DNA from 3 places in the Pseudoalteromonas sp. DSM 26666 genome. Region 3 is predicted to be linked to each of the others. Evidence: predicted binding sites of a transcription regulator. Region 3 holds the regulator's gene; each other region holds the start of a gene.

What was found. Region 3 encodes LexA, which represses DNA repair genes until DNA is damaged. Its sites were predicted from a motif close to TACTGTATNNNNATACAGTA; they were not measured.
Region 1: BM380_RS10685 (exonuclease domain-containing protein) is a predicted target of LexA. The motif match lies at 2,648-2,667, and genes of this name have one in related genera.
Region 2: BM380_RS11450 (YebG family protein) is a predicted target of LexA. The motif match lies at 1,072-1,091, and genes of this name have one in related genera.

The regions. Positions count from the first base shown of each region.
Region 1 is NZ_FPAR01000005.1:105,258-112,742, forward strand. Features, by position in the region: gene BM380_RS10675 (late competence development ComFB family protein) at 29-301, shown strand; gene BM380_RS10680 (YbaM family protein) at 294-449, shown strand; gene BM380_RS10685 (exonuclease domain-containing protein) at 464-2,635, opposite strand; gene BM380_RS10690 (sugar porter family MFS transporter) at 3,122-4,546, shown strand; gene BM380_RS10695 (OmpP1/FadL family transporter) at 4,749-6,008, shown strand; gene BM380_RS10700 (YeeE/YedE family protein) at 6,012-6,425, shown strand; gene BM380_RS10705 (DUF6691 family protein) at 6,429-6,830, shown strand; gene BM380_RS10710 (hybrid sensor histidine kinase/response regulator) at 6,905-7,485, opposite strand, start outside.
Region 2 is NZ_FPAR01000005.1:269,565-277,049, forward strand. Features, by position in the region: gene dsbB (disulfide bond formation protein DsbB) at 1-235, shown strand, start outside; gene BM380_RS11440 (DUF6170 family protein) at 237-539, shown strand; gene BM380_RS11445 (ComEA family DNA-binding protein) at 552-845, opposite strand; gene BM380_RS11450 (YebG family protein) at 1,143-1,442, shown strand; gene putP (sodium/proline symporter PutP) at 1,654-3,165, opposite strand; gene BM380_RS11460 (EAL and HDOD domain-containing protein) at 3,510-4,733, shown strand; gene BM380_RS11465 (MlaA family lipoprotein) at 4,798-5,529, opposite strand; gene ccmI (c-type cytochrome biogenesis protein CcmI) at 5,539-6,795, opposite strand; gene BM380_RS11475 (cytochrome c-type biogenesis protein) at 6,796-7,257, opposite strand; gene BM380_RS11480 (DsbE family thiol:disulfide interchange protein) at 7,254-7,485, opposite strand, start outside.
Region 3 is NZ_FPAR01000011.1:25,922-33,406, forward strand. Features, by position in the region: gene norR (nitric oxide reductase transcriptional regulator NorR) at 1-631, opposite strand, end outside; gene hmpA (NO-inducible flavohemoprotein) at 797-1,978, shown strand; gene BM380_RS15955 (endonuclease) at 2,018-2,671, opposite strand; gene BM380_RS15960 (hypothetical protein) at 2,924-3,304, shown strand; gene BM380_RS15965 (PaaI family thioesterase) at 3,334-3,777, opposite strand; gene lexA (transcriptional repressor LexA) at 3,976-4,593, shown strand; gene coxB (cytochrome c oxidase subunit II) at 5,087-6,229, shown strand; gene ctaD (cytochrome c oxidase subunit I) at 6,229-7,485, shown strand, end outside.

The sequences.
Region 1 (7,485 bases), on a different contig from region 3:
AAAGACAATAAAAAAGAGTGACAGGAATATGCGCTTAGATGACGACATACACAACTTTTACGAAAAAATCGTTCTAGAAGAAATAGAAAAACGTAAACTTAATGAGCGTTACAACGACGATGTAATGGCTGACTTTTGCTGTACCGTGCTCAATCAGTTACCACCTCGCTATATTCGATACGATGTAGACATGGCGTTTTATTTAACCCAAACAGATCGTATGGACATGGAACAACGCGTTGAACTTGCCATTAACTTTGCGATTGATCAGATTGCTAAAAAGAAAGATATTAATGAGTAACCCGCTAGAAGAAGCCCCTACGCACATAAAACTGGCTGTTGATTTAATTATGATATTAGAACAACACGACGTAGAGCCCGAAGAGGTTTTAAAAGCACTCGACATTGTAAAAAGTGACTTTGAGAAAAAAGTAACAAAGCGCGCGTAGCGCTTTTTGCTTTTTTAAACAGCAACTATATTTTCATCTGCAGATTGCTGAACCAGTAATAATAACTGCGCGGCAGCTTTGGCATCGTCTAATGCACGGTGATGATTGGTTAAGTCTAAATTAAAGTGTGCAGATAAATTTCCCAGCGAGTATGACTTTAGCCCCTTAAATGCTTTACGTGATTCAACGACTGTACACAGTTTCGGCATTTTAAAATTAATCCCTATCCTCTCAAGCTCTTTTTTAATAAATCCATAATCAAAATTAACATTATGCGCCACAAAAATACTGCCTGATAATTGATTCAGTAACGGCGCTGCAATCTCGCTAAATATGGGCGCATTGCTTACCATGGCATCGTTAATGCCTGTAAGCGAGGTAATAAAACGAGGGATGGGTCGCTCTGGGTTTATCAATGTGGTCCATGTATCAACTATTTCGCCCTGCTTTACTTTAACAATACCAATTTCGGTAATGCGGTTACCGCCTTTGAGGCCTCCTGTAGTTTCAATATCAACTACACTATAAATACGGTTAGGGTCTACATACCACTTCACCGCTGCAATATTTACGATAAAGCCACAGCTTTTTAAATTATCGATACTCACTAGCTGGTTTCTTTTAAGCTTATCTCCGGGCGCTTTAACCTCTTCAAAATGAACGGCATTGTTATCAACAATCATTAAATCGGGGTAACCATCTTTTAGCTGTCGGTAGTTTTTTGCCATGTTTTTTAAATGGCTTAATAGCGCATTTATCGGGCTGTTTAAAATAAGCATCTCTAATGGCTTTAATACATCTTTGTGCCATCTAAATAAGCCATTTGGTTGCTCATAATACTTCGCTGCATGGTTACACACTAAACGCAGCAATTTTTGGGTACTATTACACGCAGCTAGCCGCGCTTCTATTTGTGAGGATTGATTTAAATAAAAGGTGTCTGTTTTTAAGGCTTGCGGGTAAATATCAAATTCATTACAAGGCGGTGTCGGGGTTTCAATAAAAAGTTCCTGCCAAAAAACCAGCGCAAATAAGCTTTGCCACAAAGTATTTTCAGTATAAAAAACCTGTTTGCCTTGACGAGTGTAGTGATCACTTACACCTAACTCAACATCGCCACGGTAAAGTTCATCAACCTCTATAATACAGCGTGTACTGGCTAACATTTCACTAAGCCGTGAGCGTGTTTGCTTGTTAAATTTGCGCATTAAAAAGTCATCCGCAAAGTACAGTAACTCATCGGTGAGCGGATTTTCTATAATTTTCTCAAGTTGCGCCTTTACCCATTCTTTATTACCTAAACGGTATTGCTCTCTTATTTGAATTTCTAGTGCGTGCGCATCGTCTTCGCAGGCATTGAGTACATCAAACGCTAATACAGGGTTAGTTGTTTTTAGTTGCTTATAAAGTATGACCAATAACTTATTCTTTAGCTCTCGAGCTACAACCCCTACTGCTAATTCATTTATTAACTGTTTTGCTAACGTCTCATTTTCATTGTCATCTTTCGCGTTTTTAACGGCTAACCGAAAACGGTTTAACACATAGTTAGATTGCGCTTCCTCAATTGAGTCAAAGCGAGACAAACTTTCATTATGCCCTTGCCTAACAGGAGTTACCCCTAAGTCTCTTAGTACAAACCGGTTTTGATGATTCACATCACCGGCACTGAGCCTGCCAATATACAAAAACTCAAAATACTGGTAACACTCATCTCTATTATTGATCACGTACTGATTATACAAATGCGAAAGACGCTCTGGCTTAGATTCAAAAAATGAAATAGCGACTTCAACTAAACAACTTTTAGCAGCACTTTTTTTAAATAATGGTGGCTGCTCTTGTTGAGATAACAACTCAATTAAGGCCGGCTTTGTTAGATGACTAAGCAGTTGCTTAGCGTCTGCTTGTGAGGGTTCACAGATTAACCCAGCTGTTTTTAAATTAAAAAGTGCCTGATAAGGCGAAATAATCTCTTCATAATTTAATGACTGAGTTTGCACTAAATAAGGTTTACGAGAATAAATACGTGCTAGCATGCATTGGCTTTGCTCGTCGAGGGTGTTTATTTTATTAATAAATGTAATGTGCTTTTGCTCAAGTAAATGCATACATTTATCGCTCACAAAGCCTATTAGCTCTTTAAAATGTGCCAAATAATATTTTGCTGGTAACTCTTTTCTCATAACAACCGCCAATACTGTATATAAAAACAGTATAATTATTTGAGCGCTTTTAGCAACCCAATTGGGAGTTAATAGCCTTTTAGAATTTAAATTGATTCAATCTCGGGCGCTTTAATTTCAGCGAGGTTTGTTACTTAATAAACTAAGTTAAAACCGAGCACCCTTTTTATACCCTGGCCCTTATCTTCACCTGTGTAGATAGCAGAACCCTTCAAGCAGTGCGTGTTTAACATTAACGAAGCGTTAGTACCTATTTACGGGCATTCACATGGCAAAAGATCTATTTTGCTTAAAAACCAAACACACTGCTGAAACTTCAACCTCAAAAGATAAACAGACCCTCGCGCAACTCAATTAATTTATTTATGCATACGTATTACTATTGAAATATCTTTTTTAGCGTGATTACTCTGTGCTAAGGTTGCCCGCAAATTATTAGTGGTACTTTAACTTCATTACACATAATAAAAATTAGGATTGAACAACATGACAACACAGCATGCAACTAAAGGTGAGCAAAGCGCACAGACAAAGTGCTCACTTTTATACGTTATTTTTATATCGGCTGTTGCCGCCATTGGTGGCTTTTTATTTGGTTTTGATTCAGGCGTTATAAATGGCACTGTATCGGCATTAGGTAATACATTTAACTCAAGCAGTGTAGCAACAGGGTTTAATGTTGCCTCTGTTTTACTTGGTTGTGCGCTGGGTGCTTTAGCTGCTGGCCCATTAGCTGACAAATTTGGCCGTCGCGCTATTATGATTGTCACTGCACTTATATTTGCTATCAGTGCATTTGGCTCTGGTATTGCTGATAGCTCAGCTGAGTTTATTTTTTACCGCTTATTTGGTGGATTAGGTATAGGTGCGGCATCTGTTTTAGCGCCGGCTTATATTGCAGAAGTAGCACCTGCCAGCTTACGCGGCCGTTTAGCAACACTGCAGCAGCTTGCTATTGTGCTGGGTCTGTTTGCTGCCTTTTTAAGTAACTACCTAATTGCTAATGCCGCAGGCGGTGCCGAGGGTATTTTACTGTTAGACTTAGCAGCATGGCGCTGGATGTTTTGGGCTGAACTGGTTCCTGCAGGCTTATTTTTAATTGGGGTCTTGTTTATTCCTGAGTCACCGCGTTACTTAGTCGCACAAGGCAAGCTTAAACACGCTAAAACTGTATTTAATAAAATTTCAAACGATGATGCTGATGCGCAAATCAATGACGTTAAGCAGTCTCTGAAAAGCGATAAAAAACCAAGTATTCGCGATTTATTTATCGATGGCAGTAAAAAGGTACACTCTATTGTTTGGGTGGGTGTGGCCTTGTCAGTGTTTCAACAATTTGTTGGTATTAACGTGGTATTTTATTACGGTTCAGAGCTTTGGCAAGCCGCTGGTTTTGATGAGTCACAATCACTGTTTATAAACGTGCTTGCGGGTACCACTAATATTTTGTCTACTTTTATTGCTATTGCTTTAGTTGATAAAGTGGGACGTAAGCCATTGTTACTGGTAGGTAGTATAGGTATGTTTATTAGTTTAAGTGCACTTACCTACACCTTTGGCAGTGCAGGCCTTGATGAAGCGGGCAAGTTAGCACTTAGCGAAAATATGGGTACCTTTGCTTTAATAATGGCTAACCTGTTTGTGGTATTTTTTGGTTTAAGCTGGGGCCCAATTGTGTGGGTACTGCTTGGTGAAATGTTTAATAACCGCATTCGCGGCGCCGCGCTTGCAGTTGCTGCTAGTGCGCAGTGGATAGCTAACTTTGCTATTACTATGACCTTCCCTATCATGCTAGGTAGTATTGGTTTAGCAGGCGCCTATGGCTTTTATACCCTCTCGGCGTTTATTAGTGTGTTTTTTGTAGTTAAATACATTAAAGAGACACGCGGTATGAAGTTAGAGTCAATGTAATTACTTGGCTGGAGTAAAATAGCGCTTAAAAATGCTGTTTTACTCCAGTGTATTTAACCCTCCTTTGTAAGCCCTTTCATTTACCTGTTCCTCATCCACAAACAATATGCTTTTTTAGTATATATAATCTTTTAAAGTTCTTTTTTGGAATATAAAAAGTTAGCTATTGTTCTCCAACTTTCTCTACTTAGTCTCAATTTAAATGAAAAAACAGTTACTCTCAGGCCTTGTTTTCACCTCTGCGTTAAGCACATTTAATGTATTTGCAACGAATGGCTATTTTACTCATGGCTACGGTATGACTCACAAAGGCATGGCAGGTGCTGGTGTAGCGTTATCAGAAGAATTAATGTCGGGTGCAAATAACCCGGCTACTTTTTCAGCTAATGGCACGCAAATGTCGGTAGGCATAGAATTATTTGCTCCTGAGCGTAACTACACCGCTGCAAAGGTCGATGAATACTTTCCCAATGCACTGTATTTGGACGCAACAACCAAAAAAAGTGATAACAGCTTATTTGCAATTCCCGAATTTGCTATTGGCCATCAATTAAATGAGCGCATTAATATTGGCCTATTAGTTTACGGTAACGGCGGAATGAACACAGAATATGTGGCTGCTTCTGCCCCTCAAGGCACATTTTATGGCGGCACCACTGGTGTTGACTTAAAACAGTTATTTGTCAGTCCAACCATGAGCTATCAATTAAATGAACAAATACGCCTAGGTGTTTCTGCTATTTATGTAGTGCAACAATTTGAAGCACAAGGTTTGGCAAATTTTGCCGCCTTTTCGCAAAAGCCAGAGGCGCTGTCTAATAATGGCGTTGATACCAGCACAGGCATTGGAATGCAACTTGGGATCAGCCACATTATTAATTCGTCATTTAGCTGGGGCGCCAGTTACCGTTCATCAGTGTCTATGGATGAATTTGACCGTTACAGCGGCCTGTTTGCAGAGCAAGGCGGGTTTGATTTACCAAGCTCTATTCAGCTCGGTACCGCTTGGCAGTTTTTACCATCGCACCAAGTGGTGTTTGATTGGCAAAAAATAAATTACAGTGAAGTAAAAAGTATCGCCAACCCTATCACTAATTTAATGTCAGCGCCACTAGGGGCTGAAGCCGGAGCAGGCTTTGGTTGGCACGATATGAGTATTTATAAACTGGGTTATCAATGGCAACGCACTGAGCAACAAAAAATTAGGTTTGGTGCTTCTTATACTGAGCAACCCATTCCATCATCTGACATTTTATTTAATATTTTAGCGCCCGGTGTGCAAGAATGGCATTTTACAGCAGGCATTAGTCATGCGCTTAGTGACGCGGTAGAATTTAACGCAATGGCTTTTTATTCACCCTCTAAAAATGTAACAGGTGCAAACTATTTAGCGCCTAATCAACAACTATCAATTTCAATGGAACAATCAGGATTGGGTGTATCCCTTGCTTGGAGGATTTAAACGATGACAACCGAATTCACACCACTATCTGGGGCTATTGGCGGTGGGTTAATTGGTCTAGCCTGCGCGTTATTACTGGTTTTATTTGGTAAAGTAGCGGGAATTTCAGGGCTTATAAAATCAATTTTTAATCCACTGGCAGCAGCTTCTCGTTGGAAACTGTGTTTTGTGATGGGGTTATTACTAGCAGGTGTATTTATACAATTATTTGCCCCTGAGCTGTTAGTAGGCGAATTAAACTTATCGCCTTGGATGATTATTATTGCAGGGCTTTTGGTCGGTGCGGGGACCACGTTAGCGAATGGCTGCACGAGTGGTCACGGCGTATGTGGTATGTCTCGCTTTTCGGCCCGTTCATGGGTATCAACCTGTACGTTTATGGCAATCGCCATTATCACCGCTAATTTAGTAGGGTAAATCATGCACGCAATTATTACGCTTATTTTAGGGTTTGTATTTGGTTTGGGACTAATTATTAGTGGCATGACCAACCCAGATAAAGTGCTTAACTTTCTCACTTTTAATCAGCAATGGGACGGTAGCTTAATTATTGTTATGGCTGTTGCAATGACCATTATGATGGGCGCATGGTTTTGGCTCACTAAAAAAGGCACGCCGGTGTTTAACGACAAACTAAGCCTTAGCGATTTAAAAAAGGTCGATACGCGGTTAATTACTGGCTCTATTTTATTTGGTTTAGGTTGGGGCTTAAGCGGCGTGTGCCCGGGCCCCGGGCTTGTACAACTGGTATCACTTAAAACAGAGTTTTGGCTATTTTTTGCTTCCGTACTTGGCGGTATGTGGCTGACCAAAAAAGTATAATATGAATTGCCGAGCACGCCTCGGCCACTTAGCATACTAACCGTGATCTATGTTGTGTGCTCTTCAACTGCTGCTCAACTGAGTATATTACCAATCACTGTATATAAATCATCGCTATTAATGGGTTTGGCTATAAAGTCATCCATACCAACAATTAAACAGCGCTGCTTATCTTCCTCATAAGCATTTGCAGTGATCGCCACTATAGGTACTCGTAAGCCGGTTTTAATTTCAGTGGTTCTAATCGCGCGAGTGCATTCATAGCCATCCATGTTCGGCATTTGGCAATCCATTAAAATCAAATCAAACGACTGACTATTCAATACTTCAAGCGCCTTTAAGCCATCTTCAGCCATTGTTAAACTCGCTTTAGTAGGCTCAAGCATTTTTGCAATCACCTGTCGGTTAATCGCATTATCTTCTACCAACAGTATGCGTTTATCCAAAAGATTTGGCTGCGAAGCTGTTTTTTTAGGTAACTTTGAGGGAGCGTCTGCTGATTCTGGCGCACTAATACTAAAGGTGAACGTACTACCTTTACCCTCTTCACTGTGTAAATGAATTTCACCGTCCATCATTTTTATTAGCTTTTGAGAAATAGCCAGCCCCAGCCCTGTTCCGCCATACTTACGAGCAACGCCCACATCTGCCTGGG
Region 2 (7,485 bases), on a different contig from region 3:
AACAACCACTGACCCCTTTGCATTTAGCTGTGAGTTTGAGCCGAATTTTCCAGAGTTTATGCCATTACATCATTGGATACCGCAATTTTTTGAGGCAACCGGTGATTGCGGAAACATAGATTGGCAATTTGCAGGCTTAAGTATGCCAGCATGGATGGAAGTTATTTTTGTATTGTTTACCGCCACACTTTTTGCGTTAGTGGCCAGTCGATTAATCTCTAAAAAGTCACTTTAATATGTTTACTTTTTTTTCAAGCCACGTTGACGAACTTAAACACTTAAAAGTTCGTCAAAGACAAACCGTTATTGCGATCTCGTTAAGTATGCTCTCTCCTAGTGACAGAGTGTTAATGCGTATTGTAAAGCTTATGCTGCTAAGCCCATTTTTTTTAATATTTACCCTTTTTGAAGGATGGCTACTCGTGCCCTTTTTGATTGTGGCTGGTTTAAGCTACCCGCTACTAACCGCCCCCGTAGATGTTAATTTTGCTAAAAAGCACCTTGGTGCTGCCTTAAAACAGTTTGATCAGGGCGCATAGCGCCCTTTTAAGTTAAAACGCCACCTTTCCATCAAGTTTGGCTAGCATTTTTTTACCCACCCCTTTTACTTTAGCTAGATCTTCAAGTGATGCGAAATCACCATTTGTTTCTCTATAATCGATAATTGCCTGTGCTTTTTTCTTGCCAACACCTGGTAACTTAATTAACTGTTTTAAATCAGCAGTATTAATATTAACCACAGCTGATTGCATCTGCTCTGATAGCATATCGCTTTGCGCAAAGGTGGTACCCATAGGTAATAAACATAAAGCAGCGGCTAATGAGATGATTTTAATTAATTTCATACTATTTCCTTTTGTGTTCTTACATGAACATTCGTTGATTATTTACACCCAGCACTTTTACATAACGTTGTGGTTACTAAGTACTAACGGTAACAATCACTCCTTGCGACTCCTTTACTGCAACGCGTTATAAAGTGACTTAATAAATAAAGTAGAGTTACTCTTTATTGTCAACCAAGCTGCAGATAAACTAAGGCTAAAGCTTGCAAAACCACGCGCAAGCTTGTACTGTATATAAAAACAGTAATCTAATGATTTAAAATAATCATATTGCCACGTAAGTAAGCAGGAGAAATCATGGCTGTTGTTGTTAAATATGTTGTAGAACGAAACGGAGTCGAGCGCATGACGTTTACTACTAAAAAAGAAGCTGATGCCTATGACAAAATGCTCGATATTGCCGAGTCACTAGAACTCATGCTTGAAAAAGTAGATGTGCCACTAAGTGAACAACAGGTTGAGTCGCTCGCGCTGGAGATTGCAAAAAGTAAAGACGACTTTATGGCCGTACTTAAAGGTGGTAAAGAAGTACCCACTAAAGCTAAAAAAACAAAGTCAGATAACGTTGCGGATATAAAAGATAAAGCAGCGAGTTAGTACTTTTAAAAGCTCAATAGTAATTGTTAAAAAACTGAATTCGGTATTCGAATTCAGTTTTTTTATGCCTTTAAATAATAATAGCTAAAGGCAAGTAATCGGTGATTAAACGAGATGAATGGTCTTTTCTAAAGGTCAGCCAATAAAAAAATGCCAACCAGTTAAACTGATTGGCATTTATAAAAACCAACACTTTACGTTAGCTAATCAGTTACAATGACGATTCAACTTCATCAAACAGATCAGTAATTTCTTTTTTCGGTTCAGCTGTCACAAGGCTTCCTACCACAATAGCAATACTCGCTAAAATGAAACCTGGGACGATTTCATAAATTACACTGCTTAAGCTCTCACCATTAATGGTAATAGGCGCATAAATCCATACAAGCACTGTTAAAGCACCAACAACCATACCGCTAATAGCCCCTTTTAAGTTCATACGTTTCCAGTAAAGGCTAAACAAGACAAGTGGACCAAATGCAGCACCAAAACCAGCCCATGCGTTGCTAACTAAATCAAGTATTGAACTATTACGGTCATACGCTAGGTAAATAGCAAATAACGCAACCAGTATTACGCTAATACGCCCTACTAACACCAGCTCAGTTTGCGAGGCATCGCGGTTTAAGTAAATCTTGTAGAAGTCTTCAGTAAGCGAGCTTGAACACACCAATAATTGCGATGAAATCGTACTCATAATCGCAGCTAAAATAGCAGCCAGTAGGAAACCAGCAATTAATGGGTGGAAAATAAGTTCAGCTAATACTAAGAAAATGGTCTCTTTATCGGCAATAGGCATTTGGTTTTCAATCATAAAGGCAGCACCAAATAAACCAGTAAATACCGCACCAATCGCAGATAGTGTCATCCAAGACATACCAATACGACGCATAGTTGGCATTTCTTTTACTGAGCGAATAGACATAAAGCGAACAATAATATGTGGCTGACCAAAGTAGCCTAAGCCCCAAGCCATCGCAGAAATAATAGCAATGGTAGAACCACCAGCAAACCAATCAAGCATATTCAATGAATGGATTTCACTGGCTTTTGGTGAACTTAACAACTGCTGGTAATTTGCATTTGCTAAAGTATCCATAAATGGCTGATCAAGCATCATATAAGTAGCGATAGGTACTGCAAGCAAGGAGATAAACATAATACAACCTTGCACGAAGTCTGTTAGGCTAACCGCTAAAAAGCCACCAAATAAGGTGTAAACAACAACCACACCCGTGGTGATGTATAAACCCATTTCGTAACTCATCTGAAATGAATTTTCAAATAACTTACCACCGGCGACAACGCCTGATGATGTATACAAAGTAAAGAACACAATAATAACAATTGCAGAGATCACACGAAGGATATTCTTGTTATCATCAAAACGATTTGCAAAATAATCAGGGATGGTAATAGAGTCATTTGCTTTTTCAGTATAAACACGCAGTCTTGGGGCGACTAAGAAATAGTTTGCCCATGCGCCTAACACTAAGCCAATAGCAATCCAAACCTTGCTAAGCCCAAACAAGTACATTGCGCCAGGTAGGCCCATAAGTAACCAACCACTCATGTCTGATGCACCCGCTGATAAGGCAGCAACACTGGGGGCTAAATTACGACCACCTAGCATATACCCTGATATATCGCTGGTAGATTGCTTATATGCGTATAGTCCTATTCCCAGCATTACAATAAAATATAATGCCAGTGAAATAATCATTCCTGTTTCCAAATTTGCCTCCACTTAAATAAGTAATAACAGGCTTTTAATCCAAATAATGACTCTTGAAATCTTATAATTAAGACAGTATTGGAATAAAAGCTTTCTACTGAACTATAACACGGTAATTGCTAATAACTCCAACCCGCTCATTTAAGTAGATAAAAAACCATCGGTTAGCTCACTTTTGCAACAAATAAAATGAAAAACAATAAAATTAGATTAAGAAATACCAAACCAACCATAGTATTTTATTAATAATATTCATTTTACCGATGCTATTTTGAATGTTTTCCAATATATTATTACAATGTTAATCAATTTCTACTCTTTCGGAATCTTATATGTATTTTTACGCTGCTCGGCAACCTATTTTAGATCGCAATAAAGAACTAATTGGCTATGAGCTTTTATTTCGTGATGGAGTTGATAACGTATTTCCAAATATTGACGGCGATGAAGCCACGTCTCGACTGATTGAAGGCAGTCAATTTAACTTTGGCTTAGAAGATTTAACTGATAATAAACCCGCTTATATTAACTTTACCTTAGACACCTTGTTAAAAGGCTACCCAACCCTTTTAAACAAAGATGGGGTGGTAATTGAAATACTCGAAACCGTCCAGCCAGGTAAACGCTTATTGGCAATTGTTAAAGACCTAAAAGAAAAAGGGTATACGCTAGCGCTAGATGACTATGCACATCAACCTGTATGGCGGCACTTTTATCCGTTTATCGATATTATTAAAGTCGACTTTTTAACTTGTGATATTGAAAACATTAAAACGATCATAGAGGATTTAAAACCTTATCCACACATAAAATTACTTGCTGAAAAGGTTGAAACTTACGCGCTTTACAATCAAGCTTTTGAACTAGGTTTTGAATACTTTCAAGGCTTTTTCTTTTCAAAACCAGAAATGGTGCAAAGCAAGGCATTACCGCCATCGGGCATGGCACTGGCTGAGCTACTCTATGAAACATCCAGCGTAGAAATGGATCTTAAAAAAATCACCGATGTATTTGAGCGTGATGTTAACTTATCGTATAAGCTGCTACGCTACTCAAACTCGGCAGCATTTGCTCGCCGCTCTGAAATAAACACAATAAAACAAGCGCTTATTGTATTGGGCGCGGCTGAAATAAAAAAACTACTCTCTTTATTATTTGCCGCACAAGTCTCTGCAGACAAACCTCTGGAGCTTATTAGGTTGTCGCTAACACGCGCGCGTTTTTGTGAGCTTTTAGCAATTTCACATGGCAAACTTAGAGATACAGGAATAGCATTTTTAACCGGCATGATGTCGCTTATGGATGCCATACTAGATGAAGAGATGGACAGTGTAATGCTTAAGCTACCGCTTTCAAATGAGATAAAAGCGGCACTGTTAAACAATGAAGGGCTGCTTGCTGAGTATTTAAACTTAGTAACCCTCTATGAGCAGGGTAACTGGCACGCTGCTAACGATAAAGCCCAACAGCTTAACTTAGGTGATGATGTGCCTGATGCTTACCACGAAGCACTTAATTGGGTTAGTGAACAAATGCAGATAATGATTGATAATTAAAGCGCTCATTAGTAATTAATAACTAAAAATAAAACGCCAGCATTTGCTGGCGTTTTTATTTTTATCAAAGGCTTTCTAAGAAATCTTCGTCAAAATCTTCAGGCTCTTCTTTTATTGGCGGATTGCCATCGTAGAGTTCATATAACTGACGCTGAAAGTAAATGTCTTTAACAAACAGGTATGGGTCTAATGAATCATTTAATAAACCCTCTTGAGCCATTAAAGACGCCCTTGCCTCAACCGCCTTTAACGCAAACACTAAGATTGTTTGTGGTGTAGTCAGTGCAATTTCAGGTAAAACCACATTATCAACAACATCACCGGTTAAGTTACGTGCAGTTGATGGCCCCATTGCCGGGATCATTAAATAGGCACCATCGCCTACTCCCCACACACCTAAGGTTTGGCCAAAATCTTCATCAGTTACTTCAAGCCCTAACGAACTTGCAACGTCAAATAAGCCAAACACTCCCACCGTAGAATTCACTAAAAAGCGCGCAAAATTAATTCCGGCACTGCTTGGCTTTCCTTGCAGACCCGCATTAATAATATCAACCGGTGCTGTAATATTATCGGTGAAATGCACAATACTTCGACGCACAGGCTGTGGGGTTACTGTTATATAACCCACTGCCGCAGGCCTTAAAATATAAGCATCAAGTACGTCCATATTAAAGTCATAAATAGGTCTGTTTACACTTTGTATGGGATCGCGCTCATCATATTTACTCTCAGGCACTTGAGCACAACCCGATAACGTGAGTAAACATAATAAAAGTAAGCCTTGTTTTAACATCTCAAATCCTTAAGGTATTAATGTATCAATGTTCAGTTGCACTTGGCGCACCTCTTTAGAAGCAAGCACTTGAGAATGCCCTTCAAGCTCCCCAGTGCTTGGCATAACTGAATCATCATTAGAGATACGCGCAGAAATGATAATTTCACTCGCACTCGATAAGTTTAGCCCTGCCATCATGGCATTAGCATCGCTCAGCTCAACCGTAATTGGAAAGCTATAGTCTGTTAGTTTGACCACGGCTAAAGGCATCGGTGATCCCTTAGCCGCTTTAGCAAACACAAACAAAATACCATTATTGGGCTGTTTGTCTGCAAGTTGGCTATCGATATCAACGGTAACTTGAATACTTTGAGCCGCTAACTGATCGCCACTGGTTGCCACGTTTTGCTGAGCAATTTGTAGATCGATTTCGCTAATACGTTGGTTGATCATAGCATAGCGCGTATCAGACTCATCCATACTTGCAAGTAGCACCTCAAACGCTGCCTTTGCCTGTAGCCAGTCTTTTCTCTCAAAGGCGATCAGTGCAAGTAACGAAATCGCATCAAGGTTATTTGGTTGAGCTTGCAGTACTTTAGAAAGCATACCCGCTGCACGAGTCATGTTCTCTTCACTGCCCTCAAGTAATAGCACCTGAGAGTAGCTAACAAGCGCTTGCATATTATCAGGGTTTATTTTTAATGTTTTATCGAATGACTGTTTCGCCATATCAAATTCATTTAGCATTAAAGCAACACGCCCTAACAACATCCAAGCCACTTCATCATCACCGCTTTGGCTTAACTTAGTACGCAGTGCTAGGGCAAACGCTTGTAACTCATTTTTAGTTAATGGCTCGCCCTTTTGCATTACGGCGCGCTGACCATAATCGGCCAAGTTATCCATTGCATCATGCCAAGCTGCAATTTGTTGCTGGCTGCCTGTCATTGCATAAAAAATACCTGCTAATGCAATTAAAAACGCTGCCCCTGTTAAAGCAAATATACGATTGTCACCACGACTATTTAGTGACTTCTCTGGCGATAATTCATTAAGTAAGCGGCGTTTTAATTCAATAATAGCTTCGCTGTGATTTTGCGAGTCTATACGTTGATTATCTAAATCTGCCTGTAATTCAACTAAACGCTGTTCATAAATGCTGATAAGCTGTGCATTGGCGTTATGAGTGATGGTTACTACGCGCTCTTTTTTTAAAAAAGGCACAATAATAAACAGCAATGCAATGAGTGTGAGTAAAGCAAAAGACGCCCACATTAAAATCATTTAACTTTGCTCCTGATGTTTATTTTGTTTAATCAGCTTATTGAGCATCACTTCATCAGCGTCACTCCAGGTTTGTTTTACCGACGCTTTACGTTGGCGAATCACAATAAAGCCAAACCCAATTATTACGATGAGTACCGGAAGTACCCACAGTATTAACGTGGCAGGTGTTACCGGTGGATCGTAATGAACAAAATAGCCATATCGATCAATCATGTAATCAATAACTTCATCTTTGGTTTTGCCATCTTTTACCAACGCCAGCACTCGCTCGCGCAAGTCTTTTGCGACAACGGCATCAGAGTCAGCAATATTCTGATTTTGACACTTCGGGCAACGTAATTCTTTTGTTAGCTCTTCAAAGCGAACAGCTTGCTCGTTGCTATCAAATTGATAACGGTCTTGCTGAGCAAACGCAGCTACACTAACAAACAAGCTAAGGGTTAATAAAAACAATCTCATGGCTGCAGCTCCTGCATAATAGGCGCAAACTTAGCACGCCAAACTCGAGGGTTTATATCACCAGTGTGATGTAACAAAATGGTGCCATTTTTATCTACTAAAAATGTCTCTGGTGCACCGGACACCCCTAAATCTAAAGACAATGAACGTTCTAAATCTAAAATATTAAATTGATAAGGGTCGCCCGCACGTGAAAGCATATTACTCACATCATCACGCAGCGCTTGC
Region 3 (7,485 bases):
CCGCAACCAGTTTTATCTCATTTTTAAGCGTTTGTATTGCAGAGCTTTGGCCAATAATTTCACCACCATCACGTTTGAGCGCCTCACGGTTTAACGCTTGTACTAATTCACTAGAGTGCTGCGCATGTTGTTTGTAATGGGCAAGCTCTAGGGCTGTTTTAAAGTGCGCACTGCACAAGGTTTGTAAGGTGTTGAGTGTATCAGTGGTAATACCGTCAAACGCATTGGCGTTAAGGCTATCAAAGGTCAGAATGCCAAGTAGTGCGTTTTTATCATAAAGGGGTAACCCTAAGCAGGCATGCACTGGAATATCACCGGTTTTAGCCAGTAGTAGCCCGTCGTATGGATCAGGTAGTGGACAGTCATGTGCAAATTGCAGAGCCAAACGACTACTGCAGATGGCTTTAAGGCGAGGATGCTCCGCAATATCAAAACGTCGTCCTAGGCTATCGGGCATAAGCCCTTTAATGGCTAAGGGTTTTAATTGCTCACCTTGGCAAATTAATAATGCACTGGCATCGCTGGGAATAACACGTTCAACCGTGGCTAAAAGTTGCTCAAAACTGTGAGCATGTAACGTACTTTGCGCAAGTTCTAATGCAACTTGCGTCAGGTTGAATTGTTGGTTCATGTCAAAATGACCTGTTAGTGTATTTTTACAGGTTTTATAGTAGGTCATAAAGACCCATCTTGTAAAGCGAGTTAATTTAACATTTTGAATATTATAGGTTTAATTAGTTGGCACACTCTGTGTAATGCTAAATGCAAGCAGTTAGTTATTACATAGGAAATAAACATGTTATCCGATAAAACCATACAAATAGTTAAAAGCACGGTGCCATTGCTTGCAGAGGCAGGTACGGTCGTAACCGATCATTTTTACAAGCGCATGTTTAGTCATAATCCCGAGCTTAAACATATTTTTAATATGACTAATCAAGAAACGGGTCGTCAGCAATTTGCATTATTTAATGCGTTGGCTGCGTACGCGCAAAATATTGATAATTTAGCCGTGTTAAAAGAGGCGCTAGCGCGAATTAATCATAAGCATACCAGCTTAAATATTTTATCTGAGCATTATCCTATTGTGGGCGCACATTTAATCGGTACGTTAAAAGAGCTTATTCCTGAGCAGTTTACTGCCGATGTTGAATATGCGTGGCGCGAGGCCTACGGTGTACTTGCTGATATTTGTATTACCGAAGAAGCGGCATTGTATGCGCACAGTAAAAACAACCATGGTGGCTGGGCAGGCACGCGCCAGTTTGAAATTACTGATAAACATGTTGAATCTGAATTCGTAACTAGTTTTACGCTGACACCTGTGGATGGTAAAGCAGTTATTACCTACAAGCCAGGACAGTACATTGGCATTAAAGTTAAGCCTGAGGGCGCAGAATATGAAGAGATCCGCCAGTATTCTATTTCGCAAAAGAGCAATGCTAAAAACTATCGTATTAGCGTTAAAAAAGAGTGCCAACCAAAGCCTGGCGTGGTGTCTAATTATTTACACTCACTAGAGCAAGGCGCACGAGTAGAGTTATACCCGCCAGCGGGAGACTTCATTTTAAAAAATGAGGCAACTCCAGTGGTACTTATTTCAGCAGGCGTTGGCCAAACCCCGATGATGGCGATGCTGCAAACGCTACTTAGTGGTGATAAAAATCAAGCGATTAGTTATTTGCACGCGTGTGAAAACAGCCGCGAATTTTCATTTAAAGGGTATTTAGCGCAGCAAACGGCAATGCATCCACAGCTAAAAACATTTACTTGGTTTAATCAAGGTGGCGAGGAGTGTGATTTCACTGGGCTAATGGATTTAACGGTGCTTGAGGCATCATTACCTATTAGCGAAGGGGCATTTTATTTGTGTGGACCAGCATCATTTATGGCTTACGTAAAAGACCAGCTACTTGATTTAGGTGTGCAAAGCTCAAACATTCACTACGAAATATTTGGACCACACCAAGCGTTATAGGTTAATTAAAAGCGTGTGTTACACGCTTTTAATTTAAACTTACAGCTTTTTACTATTTGTGTTAGCAGCATAAGCTTGTTGTTGCCAAGCATTAAATAGCTTTTGTTGTTTAGCTGAAATTTTTAAACCATACGTTTTTTGCATGTAAGCGTACGCATCGGCAATGCGTTTACGTGCATGAACAGGCGGTTCAACAACACGTTGTTTAAAATTAACTTTAACCTCACAGCGACCATATTGCGTCGCGTTTTGGGCTAACATGCCAAAGCGGTAGTTTGAGCGATCGGCGTTAATTTCACCAATTGCAGGGGCTAAATTGTTTATATCGGCTTCCATCATGCGAAACTTAGCGCTAACTTTGCGGCAGTTTTTACGCCCACCATCTTGCCAACATTGTAACTGGTGACCAAATTCCCATGCAGGGACAATATGTTCCCATTCAATTCGCAATGCACGTTGATTTACTTTGCCTGAGCGGGTTAGTGTGTTGCGAGGCACGTAGCCACAATGGGTAGGATCGGGTACTAACTTTTTGCCTTGTTTTTTTATATCGCAACCACAATAAATACTTTTAGCGTTTTCGGGAAGGGTATTAATTAAGTGCTTTTTGGCACTCGAAAACCGCGTAAATTGTTCGCCCATTGCTGAAAAACAAGCACAGCAAGCCAACAAAGCTAAAATAAACCGAATCATATCCATCACATACGTGAACTACAGGAGCGCCTAGTTTAAGGCCTAGAATAAAAAAGTAAACTGCCACCGGCATGCTTTAATTTTAATTTGCGTATTTTGTGTAGGGCGTTTTTTAGGAGTAAATAGTGGGCAATATTCATAGGCTAACGCTAAAAATGCGTTAATGCAGTGATTCCAGCGTTGTTGATTTGGTATAACGGTAAAACTGCGTTAAAGTTTGCAATGAAATTAATAGAGGGTAAAAACGAGATAATGTCGGAAATTCAATTTTTAAATGTAGATCTAGAGCTTGAGTCAAAGCAAGATATTAGCGTATTAGTTGCTGATTTAAAAAAGGTCGCAACTATTTTACATTATGATAAAGACGAATACCGTCAACTTGCTCGCATTGAGGTTGCAGGTGAAATAACCACGCCAGATAAAGCGATTAATCACTTGTGTGAGTTAATCGAGTCGTGTTCACGCAATGCATTAAAGCAATGGTTGAGTTGTTCACGCAGAACTTTCGATATTGGGTTTGAGTCTGGCACTTCGCCAAAATGCTTTAACCAAGCCTTACATGCAGATACCTTGTTACGTATATCTGCAATTGGTGCAGGCGTAGAAATTACTATTTACCCTCTCGAAAAGTAATTTAACTTCAACCTTGGTTAATTGATTTACTAGCCTTTTCGCTCAACTACGGCTGCGGTCATCCGTGATACGCAGCAAAGCTCATTGCGGCTATTGGTTATTTTAATATCCCAAACCGAGCTGCGTTTGCCGATATGATAAGCTCTCGCTGTGGCCGTTAATGTGCCATTGCGTGATGCCTTTAAATGACTTGCACTGATCTCTTGGCCAACACAATAAAATCGATTGAAATCAACCACAAAATTAGCGGCATAACTTGCTACTGTTTCAGCAAGCACCACATTTGCACCACCATGAACGATACCCATAGGGTTATGATGCTCTGGAATTGCCGGCATAGTTGCCACTAAGTAGTCATCACCAATTTCACTGATCTCTATTCCCATGGTTTTCATGAGTGTCCCTTGGCCTGTAATACCTTGATCTAATTGCTTACAAAACTCTAATGTAATCGGTTGATGCCAAATACTCATGCTAGCTCCTTGGATAAGTAATTGAGAATTAAAATTTATTAATATGATAATGCGTTGCTAATAATTACATTTATCACCCTGCTTTTAAAGTAGGTTATTGTTTGATGATAACGACATATAAAGCATTAATTTATATTTGCGATTTTTAAATAACTGTATATACTCACAGTTAATTGTACTGTATGGAAAACCAGTTGTATGCGACCATTAACGAAACGCCAAGCGCAAATACTCGAACTCATTAAAGTGTTTATTAAAGACACTGGTATGCCTCCTACACGTGCCGAAATTGCACAAACACTGGGTTTTAAAAGTGCGAATGCTGCAGAAGAACACTTAAAAGCACTGGCCAAAAAAGGTGTGATTAAAATGAAGCCAGGCGCGAGTCGGGGCATTCAGCTTGTTGAAGAAGAGGAGCCAGAGCAGTTAGGCTTACCTTTAATTGGCAGGGTGGCTGCCGGTGAGCCAATATTGGCGCAACAGCATGTAGAAAGCCACTGTAAAATTGACCCTTTAATGTTTAAACCTGCGGCCGATTTTTTATTGCGTGTTAACGGTATGAGTATGAAAGACATTGGTATTATGGATGGTGATTTACTTGCTGTGCATAAAACCCAAGTTGCCGAAAATGGACAAGTTATTGTTGCCCGTGTTGACGACGATGTAACCGTGAAGCGTTTAGAAAAAGCGGGCAGAAAAGTACTCTTACATGCTGAAAATGATGAGTTTTCAGCTATTGAGGTCGATTTAGAAAATGAGTCGTTCAATATTGAAGGCTTAGCGGTAGGTGTTATTCGTAACGCTGACTGGATGTAGTATTAAAGCATAATTTAGCGCTTAATAGTGATTAGGCGCTGGGTTTGTTAGCAGCACAATGTCTAACTTATCAAATGTATGACTATATGTTGTTAAGTGCTTCTCCTATCATAAATAAAATCACTAAATACTTTATAAATAAACAAATTTACTCTGCTTTTTTAAGTTAACAATTTTTTATATTTCTATCCTGTAATTTCAATACACCCCTTACTAAACCTGACTCTTAGATTAATTGCCTGACTAGTTGCTATTTTTTTAGCTGCGCATTTTAAAAAATACACCTTGTTTATTTTTCATACTCACCTTGCTTATTGTTTATTTTTTAACTAGTTATTAAAGAGCTGGAATAAAAATAACTCACAGCTTAGTCGTTTTGAGAACACACATTTACTAAATCCAGCACCCTTATAAAAAATAAAAATAACGAATAGGCGTTTAAGCCGTATGCCTCTTCGCTTTGCGTCAGCAATAGCATCAAAGGAGCCGTCACATGGGTAAGCTGAGTTCTTCCTTGTGGCTTATATTGTTTGTTTTTTCGCAGAATGTGCTTGCTAATAGCCAATATAATATGCGTAAAGGCGTAACCGATATAAGTAATAATGTATACCAACTGCACATGACTATTTTTTTAATATGTTGTGTGATTGGGGTGATCGTGTTTGCCATTATGTTTTGGGCACTCATTCATCATCGCAAATCTAAAGGGGCTGTCCCTGCCCAATTCCATGAAAGCACCAAAGTAGAAATACTGTGGACTGCGATCCCTTTTGTCATATTAATTGTTATGGCCATTCCTGCGACTAAAACCTTAATTGCCATGGAGGATGCCAGCAAAGCTGATCTCACCATTAAAATTACAGGCTCACAGTGGAAGTGGCATTACGAGTATATGGGGGAGGACGTTGAGTTTTATTCCATGCTAGCTACCCCTCAAAATGAAATAACCAACCTTGCTGATAAAAACCCGAATTATTTACTTGAAGTAGATAAACCGCTGGTACTACCAATTAATCAAAAAGTACGTTTTTTAATGACTTCAGATGATGTTATTCACTCATGGTGGGTGCCTGACTTTGCCGTTAAAAAAGATGCAAACCCTGGCTTTATTAACGAAACATGGACCAATATTAATGAGGTCGGTACTTACCGTGGGCAGTGTGCAGAGCTTTGCGGTAAAGATCATGGTTTTATGCCTGTTGTAGTAGAAGCTAAAACAGAAGAAGACTTCAAAACGTGGTTAGCAGAGGCTAAACAAGCCAAACAAAAAGCAGCTGAGGCAGACGCTGCGTTATTAGACCAAGTTGTACCAAAAGAAGAGCTGATGGCGCTTGGTGAGCAGGTTTATATGGCGAGCTGCGCGGCGTGCCATCAACCAACTGGCTTAGGCTTACCAGGTGTTTTTCCGGCTCTTAAAGGCAGCCCAATAGTCATAGGTGATATCAAAGGGCATATAGATATTTTGCTCCACGGTAAACCGGGTACGGCTATGCAGTCTTTCGCAAAGCAATTATCAATCAAGCAAATAGCAGCTGTTATTACCTATAAACGCAACGCGTGGGGTAATGACACTGGTGATGTAATTCAACCGAGCGAGATACAAGCGGCACTGGATGCTGATGGGGAGGCTAAATAATGAGTAGCATTGCAGAACAACCTAATACCAATGAGGCTCATCATGCCCATCAACCTGCCACAGGCTTTAAGCGCTGGTTATTTACAACCAACCATAAAGATATAGGTAGCTTATATTTAATTTTTTCACTCACCATGTTTTTAATTGGTGGGGCAATGGCGATGGTTATTCGAGCTGAGTTATTTCAGCCGGGCCTACAACTGGTTGATCCTCACTTTTTTAATCAAATGACCACAGTGCATGGTTTAATAATGGTGTTTGGTGCGGTTATGCCAGCCTTTACCGGCTTGGCAAACTGGATGATCCCGCTAATGATTGGTGCGCCAGATATGGCCTTACCGAGAATGAATAACTGGAGCTTTTGGATTTTACCGTTTGCGTTTTTAATCCTATTAGCTTCATTATTTATGCCTGGTGGTGGCCCTGCATTTGGTTGGACCTTTTACGCGCCGCTTTCCACCACTTATAGTAACGACAACACAGCAATGTTTGTATTTGCTGTGCATATTATGGGTATTAGTTCGATTATGGGGGCCATTAATGTGGTGGTCACCATAGTAAATATGCGTGCTCCGGGTATGACGTGGATGAAGCTGCCGTTATTTGTGTGGACATGGTTGATCACGGCGTTTTTACTTATTGCAGTTATGCCGGTACTTGCTGGTGCAGTTACTATGGTGCTCACCGATAAATACTTCGCGACCAGTTTCTTTGATGCCGCTGGTGGTGGCGATCCGGTGATGTTCCAACATATTTTTTGGTTTTTTGGTCACCCTGAAGTTTATATTATGATTTTGCCTGCCTTTGGCATTATTTCTACGATTGTTCCCACCTTTTCACGTAAAAAACTATTTGGTTATGCCTCTATGGTGTATGCCACCTCCTCCATTGCCTTGTTGAGCTTTATTGTGTGGGCGCATCATATGTTTACCACTGGTATGCCCGTGGCGGGTGAGTTGTTTTTTATGTACGCGACTATGCTGATATCGGTACCTACCGGCGTAAAAGTATTTAACTGGGTAGCGACTATGTGGCGCGGGTCTATTAGCTTTGAAGTGCCAATGCTGTTTAGTATCGCATTTATTGTGTTGTTTACTTTAGGTGGTTTTTCGGGGTTGATGCTAGCGATTACACCTGCCGATTTCCAATATCATGATACCTATTTTGTGGTTGCACACTTTCATTATGTACTCGTAACGGGCGCGGTGTTTTCTATTATGGCGGGGGCTTATTATTGGCTGCCAAAATGGACCGGA